One region of the Cellulosimicrobium sp. BMG9.22 genome, then DNA from elsewhere that is predicted to be linked to it. Evidence: predicted binding sites of a transcription regulator. Region 1 holds the regulator's gene; each other region holds the start of a gene.
What was found. The regulator HrcA, encoded in region 1, represses chaperone genes, less so after heat shock. The targets are predictions, from matches to a motif close to TTNGCACTCGNNNNNNNCGAGTGCNAA.
Positions count from the first base shown of each region.

Region 2: the regulator HrcA is predicted to act here: its motif matches at 2,979-3,005, upstream of AC4H2H_RS14210 (Hsp20/alpha crystallin family protein).
Region 3: the regulator HrcA is predicted to act here: its motif matches at 2,781-2,807, upstream of AC4H2H_RS09790 (FmdB family zinc ribbon protein).
Region 4: the regulator HrcA is predicted to act here: its motif matches at 1,299-1,325, upstream of groL (chaperonin GroEL).

Region 1 is NZ_JBZGBY010000003.1:210,967-218,457, reverse strand. It holds gene hemW (radical SAM family heme chaperone HemW) at 1-841, shown strand, start outside; gene AC4H2H_RS04110 (DUF7544 domain-containing protein) at 1,024-2,037, shown strand; gene AC4H2H_RS04105 (hypothetical protein) at 2,163-3,176, shown strand; gene AC4H2H_RS04100 (TetR/AcrR family transcriptional regulator) at 3,222-3,848, opposite strand; gene AC4H2H_RS04095 (RidA family protein) at 3,907-4,314, shown strand; gene AC4H2H_RS04090 (DUF3097 domain-containing protein) at 4,351-5,214, opposite strand; gene hrcA (heat-inducible transcriptional repressor HrcA) at 5,476-6,492, shown strand; gene dnaJ (molecular chaperone DnaJ) at 6,614-7,491, shown strand, end outside.
Region 2 is NZ_JBZGBY010000021.1:43,589-51,079, reverse strand. It holds gene AC4H2H_RS14225 (PP2C family protein-serine/threonine phosphatase) at 1-118, shown strand, start outside; gene AC4H2H_RS14220 (VWA domain-containing protein) at 182-1,465, shown strand; gene AC4H2H_RS14215 (FHA domain-containing protein) at 1,462-2,367, shown strand; gene AC4H2H_RS14210 (Hsp20/alpha crystallin family protein) at 2,374-2,883, opposite strand; gene AC4H2H_RS14205 (biotin transporter BioY) at 3,236-3,910, shown strand; gene AC4H2H_RS14200 (class I adenylate-forming enzyme family protein) at 3,930-5,429, shown strand; gene AC4H2H_RS14195 (thiolase family protein) at 5,426-6,622, shown strand; gene AC4H2H_RS14190 (energy-coupling factor ABC transporter ATP-binding protein) at 6,619-7,371, shown strand; gene AC4H2H_RS14185 (energy-coupling factor transporter transmembrane component T family protein) at 7,368-7,491, shown strand, end outside.
Region 3 is NZ_JBZGBY010000011.1:75,662-83,152, forward strand. It holds gene AC4H2H_RS09785 (penicillin acylase family protein) at 67-2,586, opposite strand; gene AC4H2H_RS09790 (FmdB family zinc ribbon protein) at 2,887-3,198, shown strand; gene AC4H2H_RS09795 (SAF domain-containing protein) at 3,349-4,119, shown strand; gene mscL (large conductance mechanosensitive channel protein MscL) at 4,306-4,767, shown strand; gene AC4H2H_RS09805 (hypothetical protein) at 4,858-5,094, opposite strand; gene AC4H2H_RS09810 (PDDEXK-like endonuclease domain-containing protein) at 5,413-7,491, opposite strand, start outside.
Region 4 is NZ_JBZGBY010000030.1:9,751-17,241, reverse strand. It holds gene AC4H2H_RS16680 (glycoside hydrolase family 15 protein) at 1-1,184, opposite strand, end outside; gene groL (chaperonin GroEL) at 1,488-3,113, shown strand; gene AC4H2H_RS16670 (urease subunit gamma) at 3,360-3,662, shown strand; gene ureB (urease subunit beta) at 3,702-4,220, shown strand; gene AC4H2H_RS16660 (urease subunit alpha) at 4,224-5,927, shown strand; gene AC4H2H_RS16655 (urease accessory UreF family protein) at 6,009-6,929, shown strand; gene ureG (urease accessory protein UreG) at 6,922-7,491, shown strand, end outside.

The sequences.
Region 1 (7,491 bases):
CTCGTTCGGCATGCAGTCGGCCGTGCCGCACGTGCTGGCGACGCTCGAGCGCACCCACGACCCCCGTCGCATCCCCGACGTCGTGCGCTGGGCGGGCGACGCCGGGCTGAAGGTCTCGCTCGACCTCATCTACGGCACGCCGGGGGAGAGCGTCGACGACTGGCGGGCGAGCCTCGACGCGGCGCTCGCGACCGGCGTCGACCACGTCTCGGCCTACGCGCTCGTCGTGGAGCAGGGGACCAAGATGGCGGCCCAGGTGCGCCGCGGCGAGGTCGCCCTCCCGAGCGAGGACGACCAGGCGACGAAGTACGAGCTCGCCGACGAGCTCCTCACCGCCGCCGGGCTCACCTGGTACGAGGTGAGCAACTGGGCGCGCACCGACGACGACCGGTGCCGGCACAACCTCGCGTACTGGCGCGGCGACGACTGGTGGGGGATCGGCCCGGGAGCGCACTCGTACGTCGCAGCGGCCGACGGTGGGGCGTCGGGTACGCACGACGGCGGCGCGTCGGGTCCTCGGGACGGTCGCGTCGGCGTGCGGTGGTGGAACGTGAAGCACCCGCGCCGGTACGCGGCGCTGCTCGAGGCGGGATCGAGCCCCGCGGCGGGGCGCGAGCTGCTCACGCGGACCGAGGCCCACCTCGAGCAGGTCATGCTCGGCGTGCGCCTGCGCGACGGGCTCGACCTCGCGGTCCTGTCCCCGGCCGGTCGGCACGCCGTCGCCGGGCTCGTCGCGACCGGCCTCCTCGACGGGCGCTCCGCGGTGGCCGGTCGCGCGCTGCTCACCCTGCGTGGGCGGTTGCTGGCCGACACGGTGGTCCGGGCGCTCACGGACGGCTGACGACCAGCCCGGGACCGGGTGAGTTCGCCGTCGTCGCGGCGTTTCCTCTAGCGCGCCTCGGCGATCCCCGCCAGGGTGGGGTCGGACCGCCTGAGATGGGCGACCGACACACGACGTCCACATCAGCACGCGTCGCGCACGCGCAGGTCGCGCGGTCCGTCCGGACCCGACCGAGGAGACCCATGAGCGAGAGCACCGCCGGCGGCCCGCCGCGCGACGAGAACGAGCCCTACCGCCCCGCCGAGCCTGCACCGACCGCCGAGCCTGCACCGACCGCCGAGCCTGCGCCCGAGGATCCGTACGCGGCCATGCCCCCCGCGCCGGAGTCCCCCGCGCGGCAGACGCCACCGGCGCCCGAGCAACCCGTCGCGCCGCCACCTGCGTCGCCGTACGGGGCGCCGAGCGCTGCTCCCGGTGCGGGGTACCCGCCACCCGGGCAGCCACCGTACGGACAGCAGCCCCCGGCGGGACAGCCCGGCTACCCGCCTCCGGGTGCGCCGTACGGTGAGCCGGGATACCCGGGCCGGCCCGTCGAGGTCGGCGAGGCGTTCAGCTATGGCTGGAACAGGTTCACCCAGAACGCCGGTGCGATCATCGGCGGCGTCCTCACGTGGGCCGCGGTGCTGCTCGCGCTCAGCCTGGTCTTCTTCTTCGTCATCGTCGGCACCGCGTCGACGTCGATCGACCCGGTGACGAACGAGCTCTCGACCACCGGCGGCATCGCGTTCGGGTTCAGCACCTTCCTGTTCGTCGCCGTCGTCGCGGTGCTGGGATTCATCGTGCAGGGCGTCGTGGTCCACGTCTCGCTGCTCGTCACCCGCGGCAAGAAGATTGAGTACGCAGACTTCTTCCGGATCCCGAACGTCGGCAACGTCATCCTCACCGCGCTCGTCGTCGGCCTGGCCGTCGGGATCCTCAGCGTGACGTTCGTCCTGGGCATCGTGTTCGCGTTCTTCGCGCAGTTCGCGCTGTTCTACGTCATCGACAAGAACCAGGGCGTCTTCGACGCGATCAAGGCGAGCTTCACGGTCGTGAGCAAGAACCTCGGCACGGTCGTGCTGCTGTTCCTCGGGGTCTACGTCGCGCAGCTCGTCGGATCGCTGCTGTGCTACGTCGGCCTGCTCGTGGCGCTGCCCGTGGCGCAGATCGCGACCGCCTACGTCTACCGCCGGCTCGACGACGAGCAGCCGGTGTAACTGACCCGTCCCAGCGGGAGGCACGGACCGGTGCCTCCCGCGCGTCGTCTCGCCGCGCGCCGGGCGCCGCGAGCCGTCATCGTAGGACCGAGCACCGGCGGCGCCGACGAGAACCGAGGTGGACCATGACGCACGACCCCGCGAACCCGACCGGCGAGCCCCCGCGCGACGACGAGCACGGCGCCGCCGGCGCCACACCGCCGGAGCCGTCCCCGTACGGCCCCACACCTCCCGACCCGACGCCGTCCGACCCGACGCCTCCCACGGCGCCGTCGGCCGGTGAGCCGCCCGCCACCCCCGGTGCCACGCCGTCGGGACCGCCGGCGTACGGCGACCCGGGTGCGTACGGGTCTGCCTCGGGTGCACCCGGGTACCCGCCGCCCGGGGGCGGCTTTCCGCCCGCCGGATCGGGCTACCCGCCGCCCGGTGGGGCGTACCCGCCCTCAGCTTCTCCGGCGGGGCCCGCGCCGACCGGGCCGGGCTTCGCCGTCGGCGAGGCGATCTCCTACGGGTGGCGCAAGGTCACGTCGAACCTCGGGCCGTGGATCCTCGTCGCGCTGATCTTCATCGCGGTGAACGTCGCGTGGAGCTGGATCACGGGCGGGTTCGACCAGTTCCAGGACCAGTACGACTTCACGGACACCAACGTCTTCGCGGTCACCGGTATCACGTTCACGAGCATCGTGCTCGGGATCGTGGGCACGGTGATCGGCTACCTCATCACGGCCTTCTTCACCCGGGGTGCGCTCGACGAGGTCGACGGCCGCCGTCCCGACGTCGCCGCGTTCTTCCGCATCGGCAACGTCGTCAACGTGATCCTCGCGGCGTTGATCGTGGGCGTCCTCACGTTCATCGGGCTCGTCCTGTGCATCCTGCCGGGGTTCGCGGTCCTGCTCTTCTCCGCGTTCGTCTACTACGTCGCCCTCGACCAGGGCCAGGACGCGATCTCCGCGATCCGGACGAGCTTCTCGCTCGTCGCGAAGAACTTCGGCCAGGTGTTCCTGCTCCTGCTCGCGCTCTTCGGGATCAACATCCTCGGTGCGATCCCGTGCGGGCTCGGTCTGTTCGTCACGATCCCGCTGAGCTACGTCGCGGTCGGCTACGCCTACCGCCGGCTCACCGGGGGCGTCCCGGCCTGACCCCCGACCGACGCGGGGAGCGGGACCTCGGCGCGGACCGCCGTCTCAGCGGTCAGCGCCGAGGCCCCGAGCCCAGCCGTGCGCCACGGAGCGGACGGCGCGGGGCGCCTCGTCGCCCGCAGCCTCGTAGAGGTGAGCCAGCCCGGTGGTCACGACAGGCTCCACGTGGGTGTACGGGAGCACGCCGTTCACGAGGAGCATGCAGGCCCCGTGGCCCAGCATCCACAGCTCTTGGGCGAAGGCCACGGGATCGAGGGTCGCGCGGAAGCGTCCCGCGTCCACCGCCCGCTGCACGACGTCGACGAGGTGCCCCAGGGTCGCGTCCGCCGCCTGGGCGTCGGGGAGCGGGAGCGACCCGTCGAACATCAGCGCGTAGAGCTCGGGGCTCTGCCGGGCCGACGCCAGGTATGCCGCCCCGGCGGCGGCGGTGTCGCCGACCGGGTCGTCGGTCGCCGTGAGGGCTGCCAGCCGGGCGGCCAGGCGGACGAAGCCCTCCTGGCGCACCGCCCCGAGCAGCCCGGACATCCCGTCGAAGTGGGTGTAGACGGCCATGGTCGACACGCCGGTCCCCTCGACCACCCCGCGCAGGCTGACCGTCTCGCGGCGAGCGAGCATCCCGGCCGCGCGCTCGACGAGGAGATCGCGGACCTGGGGACGAGGGGGGCGGACCACTGGATCATTCTATAGCGGCGTTATAGAATGGCGAACCCATTCGAGCATGGAGGTACCCATGTCAGTTCAGCTGCTCAACCCGCCCGCACTGCCGCAGCCCGAGGTCTACGCCCAGGTGTCGGTCTCCGAGGGGTCGAGGCTGGTGTTCGTCTCGGGTCAGGTGGCGCGCGACGCCGACGGCAACCCCGTCGGCCCGGGCGACCTGGCCGCGCAGACGGAGCAGGCCTACGCCAACGTGCACGCGGCGGTCACGGCCGCCGGCGGGTCGTTCGCCGACATCGCCAAGCTGACGGTGTACGTCGTGGACTGGGAACCGTCCAAGATGGCGCAGCTCGGCGAGGGTGCGGTGCGGGCGGCGCAGCGCCTGGGCTTCGACCTCGTCCGCCCGATCACGCTGCTGGGCGTCGCCGCCCTCGGCGAGCCCGACCTCCTCGTGGAGGTCGAGGCGGTCGCGGTCCTCCCCTGAGGCCCGGCGGCCCCGGGCGTGCCGCAGGGTCGGGGGTCAGGGCGCGGTCACGAAGTCGATGAGCTCCTCGACGCGTCCGAGCAGGGACGGCTCCAGGTCGGCGTAGCTCCGGACGGTGCCGAGGATGCGCTGCCATGCTCGACCGACGTCTTCCGCCGACGCGGCGGGCCAGCCGAGCTCGCGCAGGATGCCGCGCTTCCACTCGGTGCCGCGCTCGATCACGGGCCAGCGCTCCAGGCCGACGCGCGCGGGCTTCACCGCCTGCCACACGTCGACGTAGGGGTGTCCGAGGACCATGACCGTGCCCGCGGGCACGCGCCGCAGCGCCTCGTCGGCGATCCGCTGCTCCTTGCTGCCCGGCACGAGGTGGTCCACGAGCACGCCCACGCGGCGCTCCGCCGTCGGGCCGAAGTCCGCGAGCGCCGCGGCGAGGTCGTCCACGCCGTGCAGCGGCTCGACGACGACACCCTCGACGCGCAGGTCGTCGCCCCAGACCTTCTCGACGAGCTCGGCGTCGTGCTTGCCCTCGACCCAGATGCGGCTGCCGCGCGCGACGCGTGCCCGCTGCCCGACGACGGCGCGCGAGCCGGACGCGGTGCGCGACGGCGGGACGGGGGCGCGCGAGGTGACGGGTGCGGTGAGCTCGACCGGTGCGCCGTCGACCCAGAAGCCGGGACCGAGGGGGAAGGTGCGCGTGCGCCCCGCACGGTCCTCGAGCACGACGACGTGCATGCCGCCCGACTTCTCGACCCGCACGACGGCGCCGACCCAGCCGGTCTGCACCTCCTCGACGACGAGCCCGCGCTCGGCCGGGTGCGGGCGGGAGACCGGTCGCTGCCGGTGGTGGGCGGGGGCGGGTGTGCCGCCGAGGACGTCGGAGCCGTAACGGTCGAAGGACACGCCGTCACCCTAGGACAGGACCACACGCACGCTGCGGAACCCGGGCCGAGATCGACCCGTGCGTCCGAGATCGACCTTCGGGAGGTCGATCTGGCAACGCTCGGGTCGATGTCGCGGTGTGCGCTCCCGACCGCGGCGTTCGCGACGAGCGGAGGACCGGGGAAGGGGTCCGGCGGACGCGTAGGATTGGCACTCGAAGGTCGAGAGTGCCGAGACCCGCACGCCTGCCCGGCGGTGCGTAGCGGTGCACGGGAGGTGGACGTGAGCGAGGAGCGCCGTCTGGAGGTGCTGCGGGCGATCGTCGAGGACTACGTCCTCACGCGCGAGCCCGTGGGTTCGCGCATCCTCACCGAGCGCCACGAGCTCGGGGTGTCGCCCGCGACCATCCGCAACGACATGGCGGCGCTCGAGGACGCCGGGTACATCGCCCAGCCGCACACGTCCGCAGGCCGCGTCCCGACGGACAAGGGTTACCGGCTGTTCGTGGACCGCCTGTCGGGCGTCAAGCCGCTGTCCTCTCCCGAGAAGCGCGCGATCGAGACGTTCCTGTCCGAGGGCGTGGACCTCGACGACGTCATCGCGCGCGCCGGTCGCCTCCTCGCGCAGATCACCGGCCAGGTCGCGGTCGTGCAGTACCCCTCGCTGCGGCGATCCGGGCTGCGTCACCTCGAGCTCGTGCCCGTCGGCGACACGCGGCTGCTCGTCGTCATCATCACGGACACCGGGCGGGTCGAGCAGCGCACCCTGGAGGTCGCCGCGGTGCCCGACGAGGGGACGCTCGCCGAGGTGCGCGCGCGCCTCAACGCGGCCGCGGCGGGCAAGCGCCTCGCCGACCTGTCGTCCGGGTTCGCGGCGGTCCGCGAGGGCTTCCACCCCGACGACGCCCCGCTCGTCGAGGCGGTCGGCGAGCTCGTGGCCCAGACGCTCGCCGAGGAGAGCGAGGAGCGGATCGTCCTTGCCGGGACGGCCAACCTCGCCCGTGCGGGCATGAGGTTCGAGCACGCGCTGCGCCCGGTCCTCGAGGCGCTCGAGGAGCAGGTCGTCCTCCTGGGGCTCCTCACGGAGATGGCGGCGGAGTCCGGCGTCAGCGTGCGCATCGGCCACGAGACCCAGCTCGAGGGGCTGTCGGAGACGTCCGTCGTGACGACCGGTTACGGTAGCGACGGGGACACGGTCGCGCTGGTCGGCTCGATCGGCCCGACGCGCATGGACTATCCGGGCACGATCGCGGCCGTGCGGGCGGTCGCGCGCTACATGTCGCGGGTGCTCGGCACGTGACCCGCCCCAGGTACGGCCCGGTGCGGCCCACCGTCCGCGACATCCTCCCCGAGCATCCCCTGAGCAAACCCGACCCCGGCCGGCCCGTCGGCCCACGACCGGCACCAGCAGAGAGTGACGTGTGAGCGACTACTACGAGATCCTCGGCCTGACGCGTGACGCCAGCCAGGACCAGATCAAGAAGGCGTACCGCAAGCTGGCGCGCGAGCTGCACCCGGACGTCGCGGGCGAGGAGGCGGGCGACCGCTTCAAGGACGTCGCGCGCGCCTACGAGGTGCTGTCGAACCCCGAGAAGCGCCAGCAGTACGACCTCGGCTTCGACCCGAGCGCGCCCGGCGGCGGCGCGGGCGGCCCGATGGGCGGCGGGTTCGGCTTCCAGGACATCTTCGAGACGTTCTTCGGCGGCGGCCAGGCGCAGCAGGGCCCGATCCCGCGCGCCCGCCGTGGCCAGGACGCGCTCGTGCGTCTCGACATCGACCTCGCAGAGGCGACGTTCGGCGCCCAGCGCGAGCTCCAGGTCGACACGGCCGTCGTGTGCGGGACGTGCGGCGGCACGTGCTGTCGGCCTGGCACGTCCCCGCGGACGTGCGAGGTCTGCCACGGCCGCGGGACGGTCCAGCGGGTCGCGCGCTCGTTCCTCGGTCAGGTCATGACGAGCGCACCGTGCGCCGCGTGCCAGGGCTTCGGCACCGTCATCCCCGAGCCGTGCGCGGAGTGCTCGGGCGAGGGCCGCGTGCGCAGCCGTCGCTCGATCACCGTCAACGTCCCGGCCGGCGTCGACACGGGCACGCGCATCAAGCTCACCTCGCAGGGTGAGGTGGGCCCCGCGGGCGGGCCCGCGGGCGACCTGTACGTCGAGATCCGCGAGCGCAACCACGACACGTTCGTCCGCCGCGGCGACGACCTGCACTGCACGCTCCAGGTGCCCATGACCGCAGCCGCGCTCGGTACCGTGCTCGAGCTCGAGACGCTCGACGGCGCCCAGGAGATCGACCTGCG
Region 2 (7,491 bases), on a different contig from region 1:
GACGCAGGGCGACGTCGGGGACGACCCCCAGGAGATCTCCGGGGCGCTCGTCGACTGGGCGAACGCCCAGGGCGGCCGGGACAACATCACCGCGACGCTCGCCCGCTTCCTCCCCTGACCCGACCCCACCCTCGCAGACCCGATAACCTCTCCGGATCACCGCATCACCGAAGGAGCCCCCATGGCCGAGTTCGCCGCCGAGGTCTACCAGAACGAGTTCCTGTCCGAGGGCGCGACGGACGTCCACGCGATCGTCACGGTGACGTGCACCGGGGCGGGCAGCGCGGGCGGCGGCGGTTCGGCGGGCGGGGTCGCCGAGATCATCATGGTCGACACGTCCGGCTCGATGTCGGGCCGCAACATGGAGGCGGCGAAGCACGCGGCGCAGGTCGCGGTCGACCAGATCAACGACGGCACCTGGTTCGCGATCGTCGGCGGCTCGCACGTCGCGAACCGCGCCTTCCCGTACCCGAACGCCCGCATGGCGATGGTGCAGATGGAGCCGGGCGCGCGCGCCGAGGCGAAACGCGCGATCTCGATGATGGCGCCGGGCGGCGGCACGGCGATGAGCACGTGGCTGCGCCTCGCGGACCAGCTCTTCGAGACCGTGCCGCAGGCGACGCAGCGCCACGCGATCCTCCTCACGGACGGCAAGAACGAGTCGGAGCCGCGCGGGAACCTCTCCGCGGCGGTGCGCGACGTGACGGGCCACTTCCAGTGCGACGCCCGCGGCGTGGGGACGCGCTGGCAGGTCGACGAGCTGCGCGAGATCTCGACCGCGCTCCTCGGCACCGTCGACCTCATCGCCGACCCCGGCGAGATCGCCGCCGACTTCGAGAAGCTCATGCAGGCATCGATGGCGCGCGGGGTCGCGTCGGCCGACCTCCGGGTGTGGACCCCGCAGGGCTCCCAGGTGCTGTTCGTCCGGCAGGTCGCGCCGACCGTCGAGGACCTCACGAACCGTCGTGCCGAGGTCAACCCGCTGACCGGCGCCTACCCGACCGGTTCGTGGGGCGACGAGTCGCGCGACTACCACGTGTCCGTGCGCGTCGCGTCGAAGCCGGTCGGCTCGGAGCAGCTCGCGGCACGCGTCCAGCTCGCGGTGAACGGAGAGGTCGTCTCGTCGGGCCTCGTCAAGGCCAAGTGGTCCGACGACGAGTCGCTCACGACGCGCATCAACCCCGAGGTCGCGCACTACACGGGCCAGACCGAGCTCGCTGCCGCGATCCAGGAAGGGCTCGCCGCCAAGGCGTCGGGCGACGAGGCGACGGCCACCGTCAAGCTCGGCCGCGCGGTCCAGCTCGCGCAGCAGACGGGCAACGACGAGGCGACGTCCCGCCTGCGCAAGGTCGTCGAGATCGACGACGAGGAGCACGGGACCGTGCGGCTCAAGCGCAACGCGTCGACCCTCGACGAGATGGCGCTCGACACCGCGTCGACGAAGACCACGCGGGTCCGCCGGTGAGCGCCGTCGTCTGCCCCAACGGGCACCCCTCGCAGTCCACCGACTACTGCGACGTGTGCGGCGAGCCGATGGGGGCCGCTTCGTCGGCCGCCGCGGTCGCGTCGCCGGCGAGCGGCTCGACGCCGTCCCCCGGGGCGGCGACCGCAGCCGCCCCCACGACCTGCCCGAACTGCGACTTCCCGGCGCCGGACGGCGCGCTGTTCTGCGAGAACTGCGGGTACGACTTCACGACGGGGGCGCTGCCCGACCCGGTCGAGCCGCCGTCCGCGCTCTCGCTCGACCCGCCGTCGCGCCCCGCCCCCGCACCCGCGGGTGGTCCCGGCCCGGACCCGGCACCCGGCTCGACGGCCACCCCGCCGTCCGAGCCCGGGGCGTCGGCCGGTTCCGCCGCCACGCCGCCTCCCCTGCCCGCGGCGGGCACGGACCCGGGCGCGACGACCGAACCGGCCGTGGCCGCGCCGTCGGGCAGCGGGCTGCCGACACCGCCCGTCCCGGGGCCGGACCAGTGGGTCGTGGAGATCTGGATCGACCCCGACTGGTACACAGCGCAGCAGCCCGAGGACCCGATGCCCTCTGCGGGGCTGCCCGGCCTGGTGGTCCTGCGCGAGCGCAGCGTGCTCGTCGGGCGCCCCTCGGTGTCGCGCGGCATCCACCCGCAGGTCGACTGCGGCGCCGACACCGGCGTGTCACGACGGCACTGCCAGCTCAGCACGGACGGCCAGCGCTGGTGGGTCGAGGACCTGCAGTCGTCGAACGGGACGTACGTGAGCCCGGCCGGCGAGGCCGTCCCGACGGACCCGATCCCCGCCGGCCAGCGGCGTGAGCTGGCCGACGGGGACCGGATCTACCTCGGGGCGTGGACGCGCCTCGTCGTGCGCAAGGCGCTCCCGGGCGAGGTCTGAGCGGGCTCAGCCCTCGACCGTGCGGCGCTCGGCGTCGGACGCGCTCTGCTCCTGGCCGTGCGCAGCCTCCGCCGTGATCTGCGTCGCGCCGCCGCCCGCGCGGTGCGCGACCTCGATCCGGCGGGGCCGGGCCTCCTCGGCCACGGGGATCGTCAGGGACAGGACCCCGTCCTCGTAGGACGCCGAGATGCTGTCGAGCGCCAGGCCCCGGCCGACCGTGAGCTGCCGCGCGTACGTGCCGGACGAACGCTCGCGCGCCAGCCACTGGACGTCCGGGTCGGTGCGCGCGCTGCGCTCGGCGCGGATCGTCAGGGTGCGGTCCTCGACGGAGACGTCGATGGTGCCCGGGTCCACGCCGGGGAGGTCCATCGTCAGGACGTAGTGGTCCCCCGCGCGGAACAGGTCGATGGGCATCCAGCTCGACGACGCCGACGCGCGCGCGCCGGACGCGAGCTGCCCGACCAGGCGGTCCATCGCGTCGAAGGTGCTCGTGAACGGGTCGATCATCGCAGCCACACCTCTCACCTCCTCGTCGGTCGACCCCGGACCGTCCGGGGCCGGTCGGTGCTCCCACGAAGCAGGCGCCTCGCGGGGCGGCTACACCACCTGTTCTAGCACTCTCCGCCGTCGAGTGCCAAGACCCCGCGGGGACGTGGGACGAGGCTGCGGCAACCCCGTTGTGGGGATCCACCGACGACGTCCCGTCCCGGACGCACCCGTGTGGAGGAACCCTCCAACGGCTTGTGCGATCCGTGCACGGACGGGCGTTCCCCTGGTCCCTGCCGCCGTCGGCGTCCGCCTCCCTGCCCCGGGAGAGTGGACGTGCCACCGCGCACGCCGGAGGCACGTCCCGAGCACAGGAGCCGCCATGACCGACTCAGCGCCCGCCCGCCCCGCGCCCACCGCCAGCCCCGCGACGACCGCCACCGACGGCGCGCCCGCCGTGCCCCCGCGGACCCGCTTCGTGCTCGACGCCGCGGACGCCGCACGGATCGCGACGTTCGCCGCGCTCCTCGCCGTTCTCGGGATGCCCGGGTCGGTCCCGCTCTTCGGCAACGCGGTTCCGATCACGCTCCAGACCCTCGGCGTGATGCTCGCCGGGGCGATCCTCGGCGCGTGGCGCGGCACGCTCGCCGTCGCGACCTTCCTCGCGCTCGCGGCGGCCGGGCTCCCGGTCCTCGCGGGCGGACGCGGCGGCCTCGGGACGTTCGTGGGCCCGTCCGCCGGGTACCTGTTCGGGTTCCTCGCGGGCGCGGCGGTCGTCGGTTGGCTCGTCGACCGGCTGCGGCGGGTGACGTTCCTGGGCGTGCTGGTCGCGTGCCTCGTGGGCGGCGTCGCGGTCGTCTACGCGTTCGGCGTCCCGGTGCAGTCCGTCGTCACGGGCGTGCCGCTCGCGACGACGGCGCAGCTCTCGCTCGCGTTCCTGCCGGGGGACGTCCTCAAGGCCGTCGCCGCGGCGGCGATCACCGTCGGGGTGGTGCGCGCGTACCCCGCCGCTCGCACCTCGGGCCGCTCCGCGGCCGACCGGCGCGCCCGCTCCTGACACCTGGGAGAGTGTCCGCGTGCCCGTCGCCCACCAGGTCCTGACGCACGCCGCCGACCCGGCGACGCGCGACCGCCTCGCCCTGCGCACGCCCGAGAGGTCGCGCACGTACGCGGCGCTCGCCGCCGACGTGCGCGCGGGCGCGACGCACCTCGCCGCGACGGGCACGCGGCCCGGCGACCTGGTCGCCGTGTCGCTGCCGGACCCGCTGGACCTGCTCACGGCCGTGCTTGCGGCCGACCACCTCGGGGCGACGCCGCTCGTGTGCGACCCGGCCTGGCCCCGCGCGCACCGCGCCGAGGTGCTGCGCACGCTCGCGCCGCGCACGTTCGTCGAGGTCCCGCTGCCGCGCGGGACCGGCGGAGCGGCTCCGACCAGCGGGAGGGGCGCCTCGGTGGACATCGCGACGGGCACCGCGACGGGACCCGCCCCGCAGGGGGGCGCGGGTCGCGAGGCTGCGCGTGAGGTTGCCCACGGGGCAGCGCACGAGGCAGCGCCCGACGATCTCGCGTGGGCCGGCTTCTCGTCGGGCAGCACCGGCCGGCCGCGCGCGGTCGTGCGCACGCGCGCGTCCTGGGCCGGGTCGTTCGACGACGTCACGCGGCTCGTCGGACTGCGCGCGAGCGACACGGTGCTCGTCCCGGGGCCGCTCGCGTCGTCGCTGTACTGCTTCGCCGCGGTGCACACCCTCGCGGCCGGCGCGTGCGCCTACCTCACGCGCACGCCGGCCGCGACGACGACGGCGCTCGCGAGCTGCGACGTCGTGCACCTCGTGCCCCAGGTCCTCGACGACGTGCTCGACGCCGTCACGGCGGGGGCGCCGTCCCGGCTGCGGCGCGCGGTCGTCGGCGGTGCGTCGCTCTCCCCGACGGCACGGGCCCGCGCTGCCCGGCACGGGATCGCGGTGCTCGCGTACTACGGCGCGGTCGAGCTGTCGTTCGTCGCGTACGACCCGGACGGCACCGGTCTGCGCGCGTTCCCCGGCGTCGACCTCGACGTGCGGCCCGTCCCGGCCGCGAGCGTCGGGGAGGTCTGGGTGCGCTCGCCGTGGGTCTCAGGCGGCTACCTCGCCCGTGCCACCGGCCCGCTGCGGCGCGACGGCGCGTGGTGCACCGTCGGCGACCTCGCCGACCCGCTCGACGTCCCGGCGGCGCGGCTCGTGCTGCGCGGTCGCGGCGACGGCGCGATCCTCACCGGTGGTGCGACGGTCGTGCCCGAGGACGTCGAGGTCGTGCTGCGCGCCGTGCCGGGGGTGCGGGACGTCGTCGTGCTCGGGACCGCGCACCGCCGGTTCGGGGCCGTCGTGACGGCCGTCGTGGAGGGCGACGACCGGCCAGGGCTGCGCGCGCACCTCGAGCGCGTCGCCCGCTCGGCGCTCGCGCCCGCCCAACGACCGCGCCGCTGGTACGGCACGCGCGCGCTGCCCCGCACGCCGTCGGGCAAGCCGGCGCGCGGCGCGCTGAGCGAGGCCCTGGGCGGGACCGACCCCGCGGGCGCCGGGCTGGAGCCGCTGCGATGAGCCCGGGGCTCCCGGGGGCGACGGCGCCCGTCGTCGTGGCCGCGCGCCGCACGTGGATCGGCACGGCGGGGCACGGGCACCGGGCGCTGACCGAGGTCGACCTCGCTGCCGCGGTGCTCGGCGCGACGCTGGGCGACGCACGGTCCCTCGGCACCGAGGCTCCCGTCGCGGACGTCGTGCTCGGCTCCTGCACCGGACCCGGCGGCAACGTCGCGCGCGTCGCCGCGCTCGCCGCCGGTGCCGGGGTCGCCGTCCCGGGGCTCACCGTCGACCGGCAGTGCGCGTCCGGGCTCGCCGCCGTGCTCCTGGCCACGCAGCAGGTGCGCGCGGGCGAGGCGGGCCTCGTCCTCGCGGGCGGGACCGAGAGCGCGTCGCGGGCCCCCGCGCGCGCCCACCGCACGCCGTGGGGCGACGTCGGCTACGCGCGCGCGGCGTTCGCGCCGACGCCGTGGGCGGACCCGGGCATGGGAGCCGCCGCCGACGAGCTCGCACGTCAGCGCGGCGTGACGCGCGAGCGCCAGGAGGCGTACGCGTCGCGCAGCCACGCGCGCGCGCTCTCGGCGCACGCGGCCGGGCGGTTCCACGCGGAGTCCGTCCGAGTCGGGGCCGCGGGGTCCGCGCTCGGCCGGGACGAGCGCGCGCGCCGCCTCGACCCGACGGTCCTCGCGCGCCTCTCCCCCGCGTTCTCACCCGCCGGCACCGTCACGGCGGCGACGGCGAGCCCGGTGAGCGACGGCGCGGCGGTCGTCGCGGTCGTGCCCGAGTCGGTGCGGCTGAGGCTCGGCGCGCCGGGGCTGCGGGTCGTCGCGTCGGCGACCGTCGGCTGCGACCCGGCGCTGCCGGGCTGGGGGCCTGTCCCCGCGGTCCGGGCCGTGCTCGACCGTGCCGGTGCGCGCCTCGACGACGTCGCGGCGGTCGAGGTCGTCGAGGCGTTCGCCGCGCAGGTCCTCGCGGTCACCGACGCGCTCGGCCTGGACCCCCTCGCGGCCGGTTCGCGCGACGACGCCCGGGTGTGCGCGGACGGCGGGGCGCTCGCGCTCGGGCACCCGTGGGGCGCGAGCGGCGCGGTCAGCGTCGTGCGGCTGTTCTCCCGGCTCGTCCGAGCCGGCGCGCCGGCGGGGACGCTCGGGCTGGCGACCGCGGCCGTCGGGGGCGGACAGGGCGTCGCGGTGCTGGTCGAGGTCGTGCGATGAGCCGCGATGCGGGCGGAGGGAGATGGTGGCGGCGCTCGCCGGTGACCGACGACGTCGACCACGGTTGCGTGGTGCGCCTCGAGGACGTGCACGTGCGCCTGGGAGAGCGCGACGTGCTGCGCGGCGTCGACCTCGAGCTGCGCGAGCACCGGGTCGGGATCGTCGGGGCGAACGGCTCGGGCAAGAGCACGCTCGCACGGCTCCTCAACGGCCTCGTGCTGCCGACCGCGGGCCGGGTCCTCGTCGACGGCCTCGACACGCGCCGCGACGGCCCCGCGGTCCGGCGGCGGGTCGGGTTCGTGTTCACCGACCCCGACGCCCAGATCGTCATGCCGACGGTCGCCGAGGATGTCGCGTACTCCCTGCGGCACGTGCCCGCGGGCGAGCGCGCCGCCGTCGTGCACGACGCGCTCGCCGCGCGCGGGCTGGCCGACCACGCCGACCACCCGGCGCACCTCCTCTCGGGCGGGCAGAAGCAGCTCCTCGCGCTCACGTCGGTGCTAGCCGCCGGCCCGCGCCTCGTCGTCGCCGACGAGCCGACGACCCTCCTCGACCTGCGCAACACGCGCCGCTTCGCCGCGGAGCTGGCGTCGCTCCCCCAGCAGGTCGTCCTCGTCTCGCACGACCTGTCGCTCATGGACGCGACGGACCGCGTCCTCGTGGTCGACGGCGGTCGGGTCGTCGCGGACGACGAGCCGGCGGCCGCCGTCGCGCACTACCGCCGGCTGGTCGAGGACGGCGTCCGGTGACGCCGGGCGCGTTCCGGCCCGGCGACTCGGTGCTGCACCGCACGCCGGCCGGGGCCAAGCTCGTCGGCCTCGCGATCATCTCCGCCGTGGTGCTCCTGCTCTCGACCCCGGTCGCGGTCG
Region 3 (7,491 bases), on a different contig from region 1:
GAGCACACGGTCCGCCCCCGCCGCGGGCGCAACCACGAACGCCCCGACCCGAGCGCTGCCGCCGAACTACGGGACCAGGGTCAGCTCGTCCTTGCCGGCCTCGGCGACTGCGGCGGTCGTGAACGGCCAGGGGTAGGTCTCGCCCGCGGCCCAGGTCTCGAGCTGGTCGGCGTAGTGCTTCGAGGCCGGGTGGGCCGACGTGCCCGTGACGGTGACCCAGGTGGAGCGGTCGAGGTCGTCGAGGTCGACGACCATGCGCATGGACGGGCCGGCCGTCACGCCGAAGGACCCGGACGCGGCGTCCCAGGCGGTCGCGTTGACGATCGACGAGCCGCCGGGCATGCCGACGGGGTTCGGGTTGACGTAGTCGCGCACGGGCCAGGGGATCGACTCCCCGCCGAGGACGGGGTGCTCGAGCGCGAGGACGTGCAGGTCGCCCCACGCCCAGTCCGTCGGCAGCTTGCTCTGCTCGACCGTCAGGTCGAGTCGCGCGGAGACCAGCGCCTGCGTGAGCACCTCGTCACGCGTCTCGACGAGGTTCACGGTCTGCCGGTCGTCCCAGAACGGGTCGGTCGGGTTCTCCAGGAGCCCCTGGACGACGGCGAGCCAGCGGCTCCCGCCGTTCGGCCGCGCCGACTCGGGCAGGTCGTCCCAGAAGGTGAGCTGGAGCAGGTTGCGCCAGACGGCCGCGAAGTAGGCGGCCGCGGCCGAGTCGGTGTCGGTGCGGTAGTCCCAGTCGGCGAGGAGCTCCTGGCCCTGGGCGGCGAAGTCGTCGTCGATCTCCTGGTCGAGCAGGCGCGGGACGAGCACCTCGGCGTACGGGCTGCGGTCGTCGATCTGGATCTCGTTCATGGTGTCGACGTCGATGGTGCGGCCCGCGGAGATCTCGGCCTCGAGCAGCTCGCGGATGCGCTGCGAACGGTAGCCGTGGTCCCAGTCCGTCGTGAGGAACGGCTCGACGCCGGTCGGGAGCACCGCCTGGTTCGCGGCGACGACGAAGCCCTCGGCGGGGTCGACGACGCGCGGCATCTGCTCGCTCGGGACGTAGCCCTGCCAGTCGTACCGCTCGTCGGAGCCGTCGCGCGGCCACGTGCCGTCGGACGGCACCTCGGCGTCGGGCACGGCCTGGCGGACCGGGATCTTTCCGGGCGCCTGATAGCCGATGTGGCCGTCCGTCGTCGCGAACACGATGTTCTGCGCGGGGACCTCGAAGAGCGCGGCGGCGGCCTGCATGTCCTCGGCGTCCGCGGCGAGGTTGAACGCGAAGACGGCGTCCGCCGTCCGGCCCGGCTCGAGCGCGGTCCACTGGAGCGCGACGGCGTACTCCCCCAGGCGCGTGTCGAGGGCGGGCGTGCCGACGGACGCCTCGAGCTGCGGGATCGCGGCCGAGACGATCGGGCCGTGCACGGTCGAGCGGATCTCGAGGTCGACGTCGTCGCCGCCCGCGACGCGCAGCGTCTCCGTGCGGGTCTCGAGCGGCACCCACTCGTCGCCGCGCAGGTAGGTGTCGTCGCGCACGCGCTCGACGAAGAAGTCGGTGACGTCCGCGCCCATGTTCGTCAGGCCCCAGGCGAGGTCGGCGTTGTGCCCGATGACGACGCCCGGGAACCCGGCGAAGGAGAACCCGGCGACGTCGAACGCGCACTGCGGACCGACGTCGTTGCAGTGCAGACCGACCTGTGCCCAGATGCCGGGTGCGCCGAGGGCGAGGTGCGGGTCGTTCGCGAGGATGGGCTTGCCGCTCGCGGTGTGCTCACCCGAGACGACCCAGGAGTTGGACCCCGTGCCCTCGCCGCGACCGATCAGCACGGGCACGGCGTCGAGCGCGCGGTCGGCTGACTCGAGGGCCGCCTGCAGGTGGTCAGACCCGTACTCCTCGCGGGCCCGGGGGCCGAGCTCGAGCGCGACCTGCTGCGGGTTCTCGAGCTCGCCGGGCTGGAGGATCGGCGCGTTGACGTCGCTCGGATAGGCCGGGAAGAGCTCCGCGACCCGGGCCGTGTCCTGGATCGTGCCGTAGGCGAGCGCCCGCTCGAGCTCGTCGTCGTAGTTGCCGCGCAGGTCCCACGCCATCGCCTTGAGCCAGGCGAGCGAGTCGATCGGGTCCCACGGCTCGGGGTCCGCGACGTCGACCTGCAGGCCGAGCACCGTGTACTCGAGCGCGATCTCGCTCGGGCTCCGGTTCTCGAGGTAGGCGTTGACGCCCTCGGCGTACGCCTGGAGGTACGCCTTCGTCTCCGGCGAGACGATCTCCCACTCCTGCTCGGCGACCTCGCGCCAGCCGAAGGTGCGCGTGACCGTGTCGGCCGCGATCGCGTCGGGGTTGTCGCCCACGAGCTCGGCCATCCTGCCGGACGTCACGTGCCGACGGTAGTCCATCTCGAAGAAGCGGTCCTGCGCCTGGACGTAGCCCTGGGCCCGGAAGAGGTCCTCGGGCGTGTCCGCGTAGATCTGCGGGACGCCCTGGGCGTCCCGGAGCACCGTGACCTCGCTCTGCAGGCCCGTGAGCTCGATCTCCCCCGAGGCCTGCGGCAGCGGCCGGCGGACCGTGGCGACGACGAACACCGCTCCGGCCACGAGGGCCAGCACGAGGAGCACGGCGACCCCGATCAGGACCCGGCGGCGCGTCGACCGGCGACGCCGTGGCGGCGGAGCACCGGCGTCGGCCGGGCTCGCGGGAGCAGCGCCGGGAGGAGCATCACCAGCAGGGGCCTCGGCGGGTTCGTGCACAGACACGGATGCGAGACTACCTCGGCCCGTGTCGCGCACCGGCCCGCGTATGATTGGCACTCGGAAGTTTCGAGTGCCAGGCGGTGTTGAGTCGGTCGGACCGCCGAGCCCGACCCGCCGCACGCCGCCCAGCGGCCGTCTCGTGAACGAGGAGAACCCGTGCCCACCTACGCGTACACGTGCACCGCCTGCGGTCACGCCTTCGACATCCACCAGTCGTTCAGCGACGACGCCCTGACCGTGTGCCCCGAGTGCTCCGGGCGTCTGCGCAAGGTGTTCTCGTCCGTCGGTGTGACGTTCAAGGGTTCCGGGTTCTACCGCACCGACTCCCGCTCGGGCGGCGCGTCGTCGAGCGCGCCCGCCGCGAAGCCCGCTGCCGCGTCCACGTCCTCCTCGACCGGATCGTCCGGCAGCTCGAGCGGTTCGAGCTCCTCCGGCTCCTCGGCGAGCACCTCCGCCGCGTCCTCCTGACCGGCGGTCCGCCTTCGGCGCGACGCCGCCGCCCAGGGCGGACCACAGACCTCCGGCCGTGACTGCTCCCGCCGCCTGCTCCGCGCGCCGTCCACAGGCGGCGGTCCCGACCGGGCGCGACGTACCGGCTCGGCGCTACGGTCGGCGACCATGGCTCCCTGGTCGTCTCGTCCTCGTGCGTCGTCCGACGCCGGCCCGCACCCGACGAGGTCCGCGCTGCCCCGCCGTGCGCGCGCGCTGTGGTGGCGTGCTCGTCTCGTCCTGGCTGCGCTGTGCTGCGGTGTCGCCGCGTCGCTGATCGTGTCGGCCGCGCGGCCCGCTCCACCCCCGACGACGCCGGTCGTCGTCGTGGCGCGCGCCGTGCCCGCCGGTGCGACGCTCACGGCCCAGGACCTCCGGGTGGACCAGGTTCCGGCGCGGCTCGTCCCGGAGGGTGCCTCCTCGCGGGCCGACGACGTCGCCGGGCGTCGCGCGTCGGTGGCCCTCACGCCGGGCACCCTCGTCCAGGGCTCGCTCGTCGCCGCGGGCGAGCTCGCGGCCGCCGCGCCCGACGGGACCGTCGTCGCGCCGGTGCGCCTCGACCCGGGCGTCGCCGCTCTCCTCGGCGCCGGGGACCGCGTGGACCTGCTCGTCGCCTCGGACGGCGTCGCGAGCGACGTCGGCGCGGTCGGCGCGACCGACCCGCTCGACCCGACGGGGAGCACGTCACAGGACCCGGGGACGAGCCCGGTCCACGACCCCTTTCTGGCGCGGGGCGCCGTCGTCGTGCCGAGCCCGGAGCCCGCGGACAGCGGCGGGCTGCTCGGGACCGGCGCGTCGGGGACCGACACCGTCACGCTGGTCGCCGTCCGTCCCGAGGAGGCCGTCCGGCTCGCCTCGGTCACGGGGTGGGCGACGATCACGGCCGTCCTCGTCCCCTGACCGCGGTGGTCGTCGCCCCATGACCGGCGCCAGTCAACCGGTCCGCGGGTGCGACCTCCTGTCCCGTGGTCGGCATCGACGGACCAGGGCGCCCGTTTTGCCCCGGCGGACGTCCGTTGAAAGGATCACCCGGCACAGTCATGGCACCGCAGCCACGCGGGACCACCGACGTGAAGGGATCCATCCATGCAGAACGTGCTCAACGGGTTCAAGGAGTTCGTCCTCCGAGGCAACGCGATCGACCTGGCGGTCGGCGTCGTCATCGGCACGGCCTTCTCCGCCATCATCACCTCCGTCGTCAACGGCCTGATCAATCCGCTCGTCGCGGCGATCTTCGGCCAGCCCGACCTCACCGGCGTCGGCAACTTCACCATCAACGAGGCGAACTTCAGCCTCGGTCTCATCCTCGACGCGCTCTTCAAGTTCCTGTGCGTCGCGATCGCGCTCTACTTCTTCATCGTCCTCCCGATGAACCACCTCGCCGCGCGCCGCAAGCGCGACGTCGAGCCGGAGCCGGCGGCGCCGGCCGAGGACGTCCGCGTCCTGCAGGAGATCCGCGACATCCTCGTGGCGCAGTCCTCCGGCCCGGGCGGGTCGGCTGCGGGAGGGCCGACGCCCGGCGGCCCGACCCCGCCGCGCAACCTCTGAGCACCACCCACCCGACGAGCAGGCGGTCGTGACCGGTCCCGTAGACAGGCGGCCACGACCGCCTCTCGCGTGTCGAGAGGGCTCGGCCCGTCAGTCGCGCCCGTAGTGCGGCGGGACGTCACCCAGCAACCGAGCGTCGTTCGCGCCGGTCCCGGCACCGCCCGGCCGCGCGTCGTCGCCCCACCCGTCCGCACGCTCGTCGGCGCTCGCCCCTGGCACGGACGTCGTCTCGGTCCCCCGCCGCACGGCACGACGCGCCCCCCGACGCCGCCCCCCGCCGTCGGGCACGGACGAACGGTCGGACGAAGTCTCGGACGCGCTGCTCACGCCTCCATGGTCCCACCGACAGGAAAGAGTCCCGTCGGACGAGGAACCCCGACACCGCCGTGCTGGGCCTGACGGGGGCGGAGAAGGTGACCCGACATGGCGGGTCGGACGCGCGCGCCGTTCCCGGCCGACGGTCCGGAGAAGGTGACCTGACATGGCGGGGTCGGGGGCGTGCGCGCCGTCGTGGTCGGGTCTGGCGGGAGCGCCGCGAGGAACGAGCGGCGCGGATGGTAGACGGCGCGCACGCCCCCGACCCCGCACCCAAGGCGACCACACGAAGCACCCAAGGCGACCACACCAAGCGCCCGAGGCGAGGGATCAGAGCTCGTCGTCCCCGTGCTGCTCGTCGTCGTCGATCACCGGCACGACGACGATCCGGTCCCCACCACCGGTCTGCGCGACACCCCCGGACTCGGGGAGCCGCGCGTCGCGCACGGCTTGCACGACCCGCCGGATGCGCTCGGCCTCCTTCGCGGGGTCGAGGAACGCGGCGGCGGACCACACCTGCGCGACGGTCCACCCGATGCGTTCGAGCCGTTCGGCGACCTGGCGGTCCCGGACGCGGACGCTGCGCTCGGCGACGTACGCGGCGTCGTCGGTGAGGACGGCGACGAGGAGCTCGCCGGGGAGGTCGGGGTGGCCGACGACGAGGGGGATCCGGTCGCCGTCGCCGATGCCGTAGTCGGTCTCGACGACGAGGCCGGCGCGCCAGAGGCGTTCGGCGAGGTCGAGGACGAGGCGGTCGGGGGTGCCGCCGACGTCGACGCCGTTGCCGAGCGTGACCTGGTCGGCGATCCCGCTGCGCTGCTCGGCGAGGTCGAGCACCTCGGCGAGGAGCTTCGCCCCGGCGCCGCGCAGGCGCTCGGGGTCGAGGTCGCCGGCGGTGAAGCACGAGACGACGTGGAGGCGGCGCCGGGTCGCGCCGACGCTGTCGAGGAGCATCGCGTCGGCGCCGGGCGTGTTGAGGATGCCGAACCGGTGCAGCACGCGTCCGTGGGGCGTGCGCCCGAACCCGACGGACAGGACGATGGTGTCGCGCACGAGGCCGGCGACGCCGGACACGTCGGCGACGACCACGGGCTCGGGACGGGACGCGGCGAAGAAGCCGGCGAGCGCGGGGTTCTGCCGCACCTCGACGAGCAGCGCCTCGCGGATGCGGTCGGCGTGCAGGGGCGTGACGGTGACGACGGCGAGCGACTCGTCGGGGCGGGTCAGGGCGTGCTCGATCGCGACCTCGACGACGCGGTCCACCTCGGCCTGCGTGCTCTCGACGGCGCCCGAGACGGGGTCGGGCATGCCCGCGCCGTCGACGACGTCGAGCTGGACGAGCGTCTCGGCCCGCGGCAGCGGGGAGGGGCGCAGGACGCCCGCGTACCCGTGCTCGGCGAGGAAGGTCGTGACGTAGGGGTCGCGGCGCGACCCGTCGGCGAGGAGCGTCACGGTGGGCAGCAGGTCGGCGAGGTCGCGCACGGTCGACGTCGACGCGGCACGCGGGTCGCCGACGGCGACGACCTGGCGCCCGCGTGCGAGCGCGGACAGCACGAGCTCGACGGGGGCGTGCTCGATCGCGTCGAGCACGACGAGGTCGACGGTGCGCGTGGCGGGCACGAGGTGCGGGACGAGCGTGGGCGTCGCGACGAGCACGGGACGCAGCCGTCGCAGCACGTCGGGGTGCTTCTCCGCGGTCTCGCGCAGGCTGACGAGGCGGCCCTCGAGCAGCTCGGTGAAGAGGTCCTCGGCCTCGTCGCGGTGCTCGCGCATGGCGACGCCTAGGTGCTCGCGCACCGCGGAGCGGACGGGCGCGCAGAGCGCGGCGACGTGGGCGCGGTCGAGGTCGCGGAACCGGCGTGCGAGCGCGTCGAGCCCGGCGCCGTCCTGGCCGGCGAGCGCCTGGTCCTGCGCGAGGACCTGCTCGAACACCGAGCTCCACCACGTGAGCTCGAGCTCGGGCCCCACGAGATCGGGTTCGACGTGCCGGTCCGTGAGGTCGGTGAGCAGGTCGTCCAGGCCTGCGCCCGTGAGCCGGCGCAGGATCGCCGTCCGCGCTGGCAGGGTGTCGAGCGACTCGGAGTCCTCCGCGAGCGCCTCGAGGCGTGCGGCGAGCGCGTCGAGGGGCACGTCGAGGAGTCCGGCGCCCTGGGGCGTCCCGGCGAGCACGGGCTCGAGCTCCTCGACGTCGATCCGCACGGCCTCGTGCGTGTCCTCGATGGCGGACAGTCCCTCGGGCAGGGTCGGCCAGCCGCCGCGGGGGCACTGCGCCTGCCAGACGGCGCGCTGCGCCTGCACCTCGATGAGGGCCGTGTGCAGGTCGGGCACGCGGACGCCGGGGCGGACCATGTCGCGCGCCTGGCGGCGCAGGCGACGGCGCACGAACCAGCCCATGTCGATGCCGCGCTC
Region 4 (7,491 bases), on a different contig from region 1:
AGCCCGCCCGCGGGTCGCAGCATCTCGGTGACGGACGCGCGCCACGCCTCGGTCGCCCCTGCCAGCGGCTCGGGCTGGAACGGGGGCAGGACGAACGCCGTCGACGCGTCGCGCGCGCCGCCCGTCACGTGCCGGGGGTAGCCCTGGCTCCCGAAGGCGTCCTCGACCGCCGCGCGCAGACGGTCCGCGCCGCGCGTCGCCGCGGCAGAGCGCGACCAGCGGTCGGTCGCGCCGTAGACGTCGGCCGCGCCCTCGAGCCCGGCGAGCAGCGGCCCGGCGGTGCCGAGCGTGAGCGACGTGGGCTCGACCTCCCAGTAGTCGCTCGACGCGGGCGGCAGCGGGTCCTCTCCGTCGACGAGCGTCAGCGCGTGGTCGGTCGCGGCGTCGACGAGGGGGCGCAGCTCCTCGGCCACCTCGCGACGCTCGGCCGCTGGCGTCTCGGACAGCACCACGTCGGCCGCCCACAGGACCCACCCGACGCCGTCGGACTGGAGCCCGCGGTCGTCGGGCACGCCCGAGCCGTCGGGCAGGTAGCGCGCGTGGAACGACCCGTCGTCCTCCTGCACGTCGGCGAGGAAGCGCAGGACGGCGCGCGCGTCGTCGACGTGGCCGGTGCGGGCGAACGCGACGGCGGCGAACGAGGCGTCGCGCGGCCAGACGTATCGCCACTTGGGCGACGCGGCCGCGAGCGACGCGCCGTTGCGGAGCGTCAGGGCGCGCAGGTCGAGCAGAGCGGCCTGGCCGAGCTCGGCGAACGGCCCGTCGGCGCCGGGGACGACGCCGGCCGCGAGCCACGCGCGCGAGGCGGCGGCGGCGTCGTGCGCACTGCTCGGGTCGAGGAGCGTGGCCGCGTCGAGCCGCGGGCCGGCGACCTGTGCGAGGCGGTTCGCCTCGCCGTCGGCGGGGTCGACCCCGGCGGCGAGGCCGGCCGGGTCGAGCGACGCGGGGTCGAGCACCCGGCTGCCGTCGAGGAAGACGGCGGCGGTGCCCGGGGCGAGCCGCAGGAGGGCGGGGCCGGCCGGGCCGGACGCGACGGCGACCCCGTCCTGGTAGAGATCGATGTGCTCGCCCGTGGGCGCGGCGACGGCGGTCGCGGCGGTGAGGCCGAGTGCGGGGACAAGCACGAAGCCGGCCAGGGCTGCTGCGAGGCGCCACGACGGTGTTGCGCGGATCACACCGCGCATCCTAGGGGAGCGCGACCACGGCGCGAGGACGGCGCGGGTTCCGCTCGTCGCGATACGCGCCGGAGGGCGGAGGTGCTGTCTTGCACTCGCCGGGTGCGAGTGCCAATAATGGCGTTAGCACTCTCGTCATGAGAGTGACAGCAGTGACCAGCATCAGCAGCCGCTCATCGCGGCTGCGGAGCACCACACCAGGTCGACAGGTGAGGCCCGCCCCGGCGGCGTGACATGAACGCCGCCCGTCGCGGGCCGTCCGTCGCGGGCGCCGGCCGACCGACACACGCCACCAGCGGAGGATCATTCCCCATGGCAAAGATCATCGCCTTCAACGAGGAGGCCCGTCGCGGGATGGAGCGCGGGCTCAATGTCCTCGCCGACACCGTGAAGGTCACCCTCGGCCCCAAGGGCCGCAACGTCGTGCTCGACAAGAAGTGGGGCGCGCCCACGATCACGAACGACGGCGTCTCCATCGCCAAGGAGATCGAGCTCGAGGACCCGTACGAGAAGATCGGTGCGGAGCTCGTCAAGGAGGTCGCCAAGAAGACCGACGACGTCGCGGGTGACGGCACCACCACCGCGACCGTGCTCGCCCAGGCGCTCGTGCGCGAGGGCCTGCGCAACGTCGCCGCCGGCTCGAACCCGATCGCCCTCAAGCGCGGCATCGAGAAGGCCGTCGACGCGGTGACCGAGCAGCTGCTCATCGCCGCCAAGGAGATCGAGACCAAGGAGGAGATCGCCGCCACGGCCGCCATCTCCGCCGGCGACCCCGCGATCGGCGAGCTCATCGCCGAGGCCCTCGACAAGGTGGGCAAGGAGGGCGTCATCACGGTCGAGGAGTCGAACACGTTCGGCCTCGAGCTCGAGCTCACCGAGGGCATGCGCTTCGACAAGGGCTTCCTCGCGCGCTACTTCGAGACGGACCCCGAGCGCCAGGAGGCCGTGCTCGAGGACCCGTACGTCCTCATCGTCGAGTCCAAGATCTCGAACGTGAAGGACCTGCTCCCGGTCCTCGACCAGGTCATGAAGGCCGGCCGCTCGCTCCTCATCATCGCCGAGGACGTCGAGGGCGAGGCGCTCGCGACCCTGGTGCTCAACAAGATCCGTGGCACGTTCAAGTCCGTCGCCGTCAAGGCCCCGGGCTTCGGCGACCGCCGCAAGGCCATGCTCCAGGACATCGCGATCCTCACCGGCGGCCAGGTCATCACCGAGACGGTGGGCCTCAAGCTCGAGAGCGCGACGCTCGACCTGCTCGGCCAGGCGCGCAAGGTCGTCGTCACCAAGGACGAGACCACGATCGTCGAGGGTGCCGGCGACGCCGACCTCATCGCGGGTCGCGTGAACCAGATCCGCAGCGAGATCGAGAAGTCCGACTCGGACTACGACCGCGAGAAGCTCCAGGAGCGCCTCGCGAAGCTCGCCGGCGGCGTGGCCGTCATCAAGGCGGGTGCCGCGACCGAGGTCGAGCTCAAGGAGCGCAAGCACCGCATCGAGGACGCCGTGCGCAACGCGAAGGCGGCCGTCGAGGAGGGCATCGTCGCCGGTGGTGGCGTCGCGCTCATCCAGGCCGGTGCCGTGGCGTTCGCGAAGCTCGAGCTCGAGGGCGACGAGGCGACCGGTGCGGCGATCGTGAAGGCTGCGATCGACGCCCCGCTCAAGCAGATCGCCATCAACGCCGGCCTCGAGGGCGGCGTCGTGGCGGAGAAGGTGCGCAACCTCCCGTCGGGCCACGGCCTCAACGCCGCGACCGGTGTCTACGAGGACCTCCTCGCCGCCGGCGTGAACGACCCGGTCAAGGTCACGCGCTCCGCGCTGCAGAACGCCGCCTCGATCGCGGCGCTCTTCCTCACGACCGAGGCCGTCGTGGCCGACAAGCCGGAGAAGAACCAGCCGATGCCGGGTGGCGACGGCGGCATGGGCGGCATGGACTTCTGATCCACGCCTGACCCTGCTCCCGGTTCGCGCCGGGGTGCTGCAGGACATCGAGGGCCGTCGGCCGGGTTCGCCCGGTCGGCGGCCTTCGTCGTGCCACCGCGTCGATCGTCGAACCCGGCGTTCTCGGCCCGTCCGGCGCCGAATCCGTGGACAAACCCAGGTTCGGCGTCTCGGGCGAGGCGCTGTACACGTGCGTATAACGCCGTGTATACACGCCGGAAACGAACACGGGGCAGGATCTGCGCCATGCACCTGACTCCGGCGGACACCGAGAAGCTGCTGCTCGCCGTCGCGGGCATGGTCGCTCGCGACCGGCGCGGCCGCGGCGTCCTGCTCAACTACCCCGAGACCGTCGCGCTGCTCACCACGTGGGTGATCGAGCGCGCTCGCGAGGGCGCGAGCGTCGAGGAGCTCATGGTCTCCGGTCGCGAGGTCCTGGGCCGCGACGACGTCATGGACGGGGTCGCGGAGATGCTGCCCGACGTCCAGGTCGAGGCGACGTTCCCCGACGGGCGCAAGCTCGTCACCATCCACCAGCCGATCGCCTGACCGGCCCCGCCGGCAGCACGAACCCAGGACGGGACGCACATGGCAGGCATCAGCACGAGCGGTCCGGGCGCGATCCGGCTCAAGAGCGGCGCCGAGGAGGCGCCCGTCGTCCTCAACGCCGACCGCACCGACGACGAGCGCGTCACCCTGGTCGTGACCAACACCGGGGACCGGCCCGTGCAGATCGGCTCGCACCTGCACCTGCCGGACGCCAACGCCGCCCTCGCGTTCGACCGCGCCGCGGCGCACGGGTTCCGCCTCGACGTCCCGTCCGGTACGTCGCGACGCTTCGAGCCCGGCGCGTCCGCCGAGGTCCACGCGGTCGCCCTGCGCGGTCGACGGCGCGTCCCCGGTCTCCAGCGCGGCAAGCCCGACGGCGGCGCTCTGGACGCCGGCGCGGCAGAGCGCGCCGAACCCGGGACTACTCCTCAGCCTCAGGCAGGTGTGGGGAGTGATCCTGGGTTCGGCACCCAGAGTGCCGCGCTCCGGCGCCTGGGCGAGCGGCCCGACCTCGGCGACGCCGCGCCGTCGGGCACGACCACCACCGAGGAGGACTGACGCATGGTCGCGATCTCGCGCGAGCGCTACGTCGCGCTGTACGGACCGACGACGGGCGACCAGGTGCGCCTGGGCGACACCGACCTGTGGATCGAGGTCGAGGAGGACCGCACGTTCGGGGGCGAGGAGGTCGTCTTCGGCGGTGGCAAGTCGATCCGCGAGTCGATGGCGCAGGGGTCGACGACCCGCGCCGAGGGCGCGCTCGACACGGTCGTCACGAACGCCGTCGTGCTGGACTGGTGGGGGATCGTCAAGGCGGACGTCGGGATCCGGGACGGGAAGATCGTCGCGCTCGGTCGCGCGGGAAACCCCGACGTCGCTGACGGCGTCCACCCGGACCTGCACATCGGCCCGTCGACGGACGTGGTCTCCGGGGAGGGACGCATCCTCACCGCGGGCGGCATCGACTCGCACGTGCACTTCATCTCGCCGTCGCAGATCGTGGAGGCGCTCGCGACCGGCATCACGACCGTCGCCGGGGGCGGCACCGGCCCGAGCGAGGGCACCAAGGCCACGACGGTCACGCCCGGCGCGTGGCACCTCGAGGCGATCCACCGCTCGCTCGACCGGCTCCCGGTGAACGTCCTGCTGCTCGGCAAGGGCAACACGGTGAGCGCCGAGGGTCTGCGCGAGCAGGCGATGGCCGGCGCGGGCGGCTACAAGGTCCACGAGGACTGGGGCTCGACCCCGGCCGCGATCGACGCGGCGCTGAAGGCGGCCGAGGACTGGGGGCTGCAGGTCGCGTTGCACTCGGACTCGCTCAACGAGGCCGGGTTCGTCGAGTCGACGCTGCGCGCGATCGGGGGCCGGTCGATCCACGCGTTCCACGCCGAGGGCGCGGGCGGCGGGCACGCGCCGGACATCCTCACCGTCGTGAGCCACCCGAACGTCATCCCCGGGTCGACCAACCCGACCCTGCCGCACACGGTCAACACCGTCGCCGAGCACCTCGACATGCTCATGGTGTGCCACCACCTCAACCCGCAGGTGGCGGAGGACCTCGCGTTCGCGGAGTCGCGCATCCGCGGCACGACGATCGCCGCCGAGGACGTGCTGCACGACCTGGGCGCCATCTCCATCACGTCCTCGGACGCGCAGGCGATGGGCCGCATCGGCGAGGTGGTCACGCGCACGTGGCAGGTCGCGCACGTCATGAAGGCGCGGCGCGGGTCGCTCGGCGGAGAGCTCCCGGCGGACAACCTGCGGGCCCGGCGGTACGTCGCGAAGTACACGATCAACCCGGCCGTCGCGCACGGGATCGACGCCTACATCGGGTCGGTCGAGCCGGGCAAGGTCGCGGACCTCGTGCTGTGGGAGCCCAAGTTCTTCGGGGTGCGCCCGAGCGTCGTCATGAAGGGCGGAGCGCTCGTGTGGGGCGCGCTGGGCGACCCCAACGCCTCCATCCCGTCGCCGCAGCCGGTGCTCATGCGGCCCGCGCTGACGGACGCGATCGGCGCCGACGTCTCGATGTCGTTCGTCTCGCCCGCGGCTCTCGACGACGGCCTCGAGGAGCGCCTCGGGCTCGCGCGCCGGCTCCTGCCCGTCGCCGACACCCGGGCCGTCGGCAAGGCGCAGATGAAGAACAACGACCACCTCCCGCAGATCGACATCGACCCCGAGTCCTTCGCCATCGAGGTCGACGGCGAGCTGATCGTCCCCGCCCCGGCCGACCGGCTGCCCCTCGCGCAGCTCTACTCGCTGTTCTGAGCCATGACGGAGCTGCAGGAGCTGGCGAGCCGTTCGTCGAGAAGTGAGTATTCGCCCCGGATCGGGCCGGATCAGGGGCGGATGCGCACTTCTCGGTCGCAGGCCGCCGCGGACGGGCGCGCGGAGCTCATGCTCGCGCTGCTCGCCGACGCGCGGCTGCCGACGGGCGGGCACACGCAGTCGGCCGGGCTCGAGCCCGCGCTGCGCGCCGGCATGCCCGCGGCGCACGTCCCCGACTACGTCCGTGCGCGCCTCGCGACGGTCACCCGCGTCGAGGCGGCGACGGCGGTCGTCGCGCGGCACCTGGCGCTCGCAGCGGGTCTCGTGCCCGACGGCGCCGCGTCACCGTCCGCGCCCGGGTCGCCGTCCGCCATGGCCGACGACGCAGGGCCGCGCACGGCGCACGACCTCGCCGACACGTGGCTCTCCTGGGCCGCCCGGACGCCGTCGTCGGCGCTGCGCGAGACGTCGCAACGGCTCGGCCGCGGCTACCTGCGGCTGCTGCGCCGACTCTGGGCCGGGCACCCTGCGGTCGCGGCGCTCGACGAGGCCGCGGTGCTCGTGGCCGGCCTGCGCCGTGCCGAGGAGACGGCACGAGCCTCCGGTGACGACGCGAAGCACCGCGACCCCGCGCCGTCGAGCACCGGACAGGCTCCGGGCGGTCGGCCGTCGTCGGGCCGCAGGAGCCGGGCGCCGCAACCGCCGCGCCCGGTCGTGCTGGGCGTGACGGCCGCGTGCGCGGGACTGTCCGCGCTGCAGGTCGCGCGCCTCGTCGGCTACGAGGACGTGCAGACCGTCGCCGCCGCGACGCTCAAGCTCGCACCGGTCGACCCGGTCGACGCGACCGGCTGGGTCGTCGCGGCCCAACCCGCGATCGACGCGCTCGCCCACGACGTCGCCCACCTGACCGACCCCCGCGCGATCCCCGCGCACGGCGCACCGCTCGTCGAGCAGTGGGCCGAGATCCACGCCCGCACCACCGAGAGGCTGTTCAGTGCCTGATCAGACGACACCCGCCAGCACCCGTTCCCTGCGACTCGGCGTCGCCGGACCCGTCGGCACGGGCAAGAGCTCGCTCATCGCGCTGCTGTGCCGCGAGCTGTCCGGCGTGCTGCAGCTCGGCGTCATCACCAACGACATCTACACCGACGAGGACGCGCGGTTCCTGCGCTCGGCGGGCGTGCTCGACCCCGAGCGCATCCGCGCCGTGGAGACCGGCGCATGCCCGCACACGGCGATCCGCGACGACGTCACCGCGAACCTCCTCGCGGTCGAGGACCTCGAGGAGGACTTCGCCCCGCTCGACGTCGTGCTCGTCGAGTCCGGCGGGGACAACCTCACGGCCACGTTCTCGCCGGCCCTCGTGGACGCGCAGATCTTCGTGCTCGACGTCGCGGGCGGCGGGGACGTCGCGCGCAAGGGCGGTCCGGGCATCGCCCGGGCGGACCTGCTCGTCGTCAACAAGACGGACCTCGCGCCCTACGTGGGCGTCGACGTGCCGCAGATGGTCGTCGACGCGACGGCGGCGCGCGACGGCGGTCCGGTGCTCGCGCTCTCGCGCCTC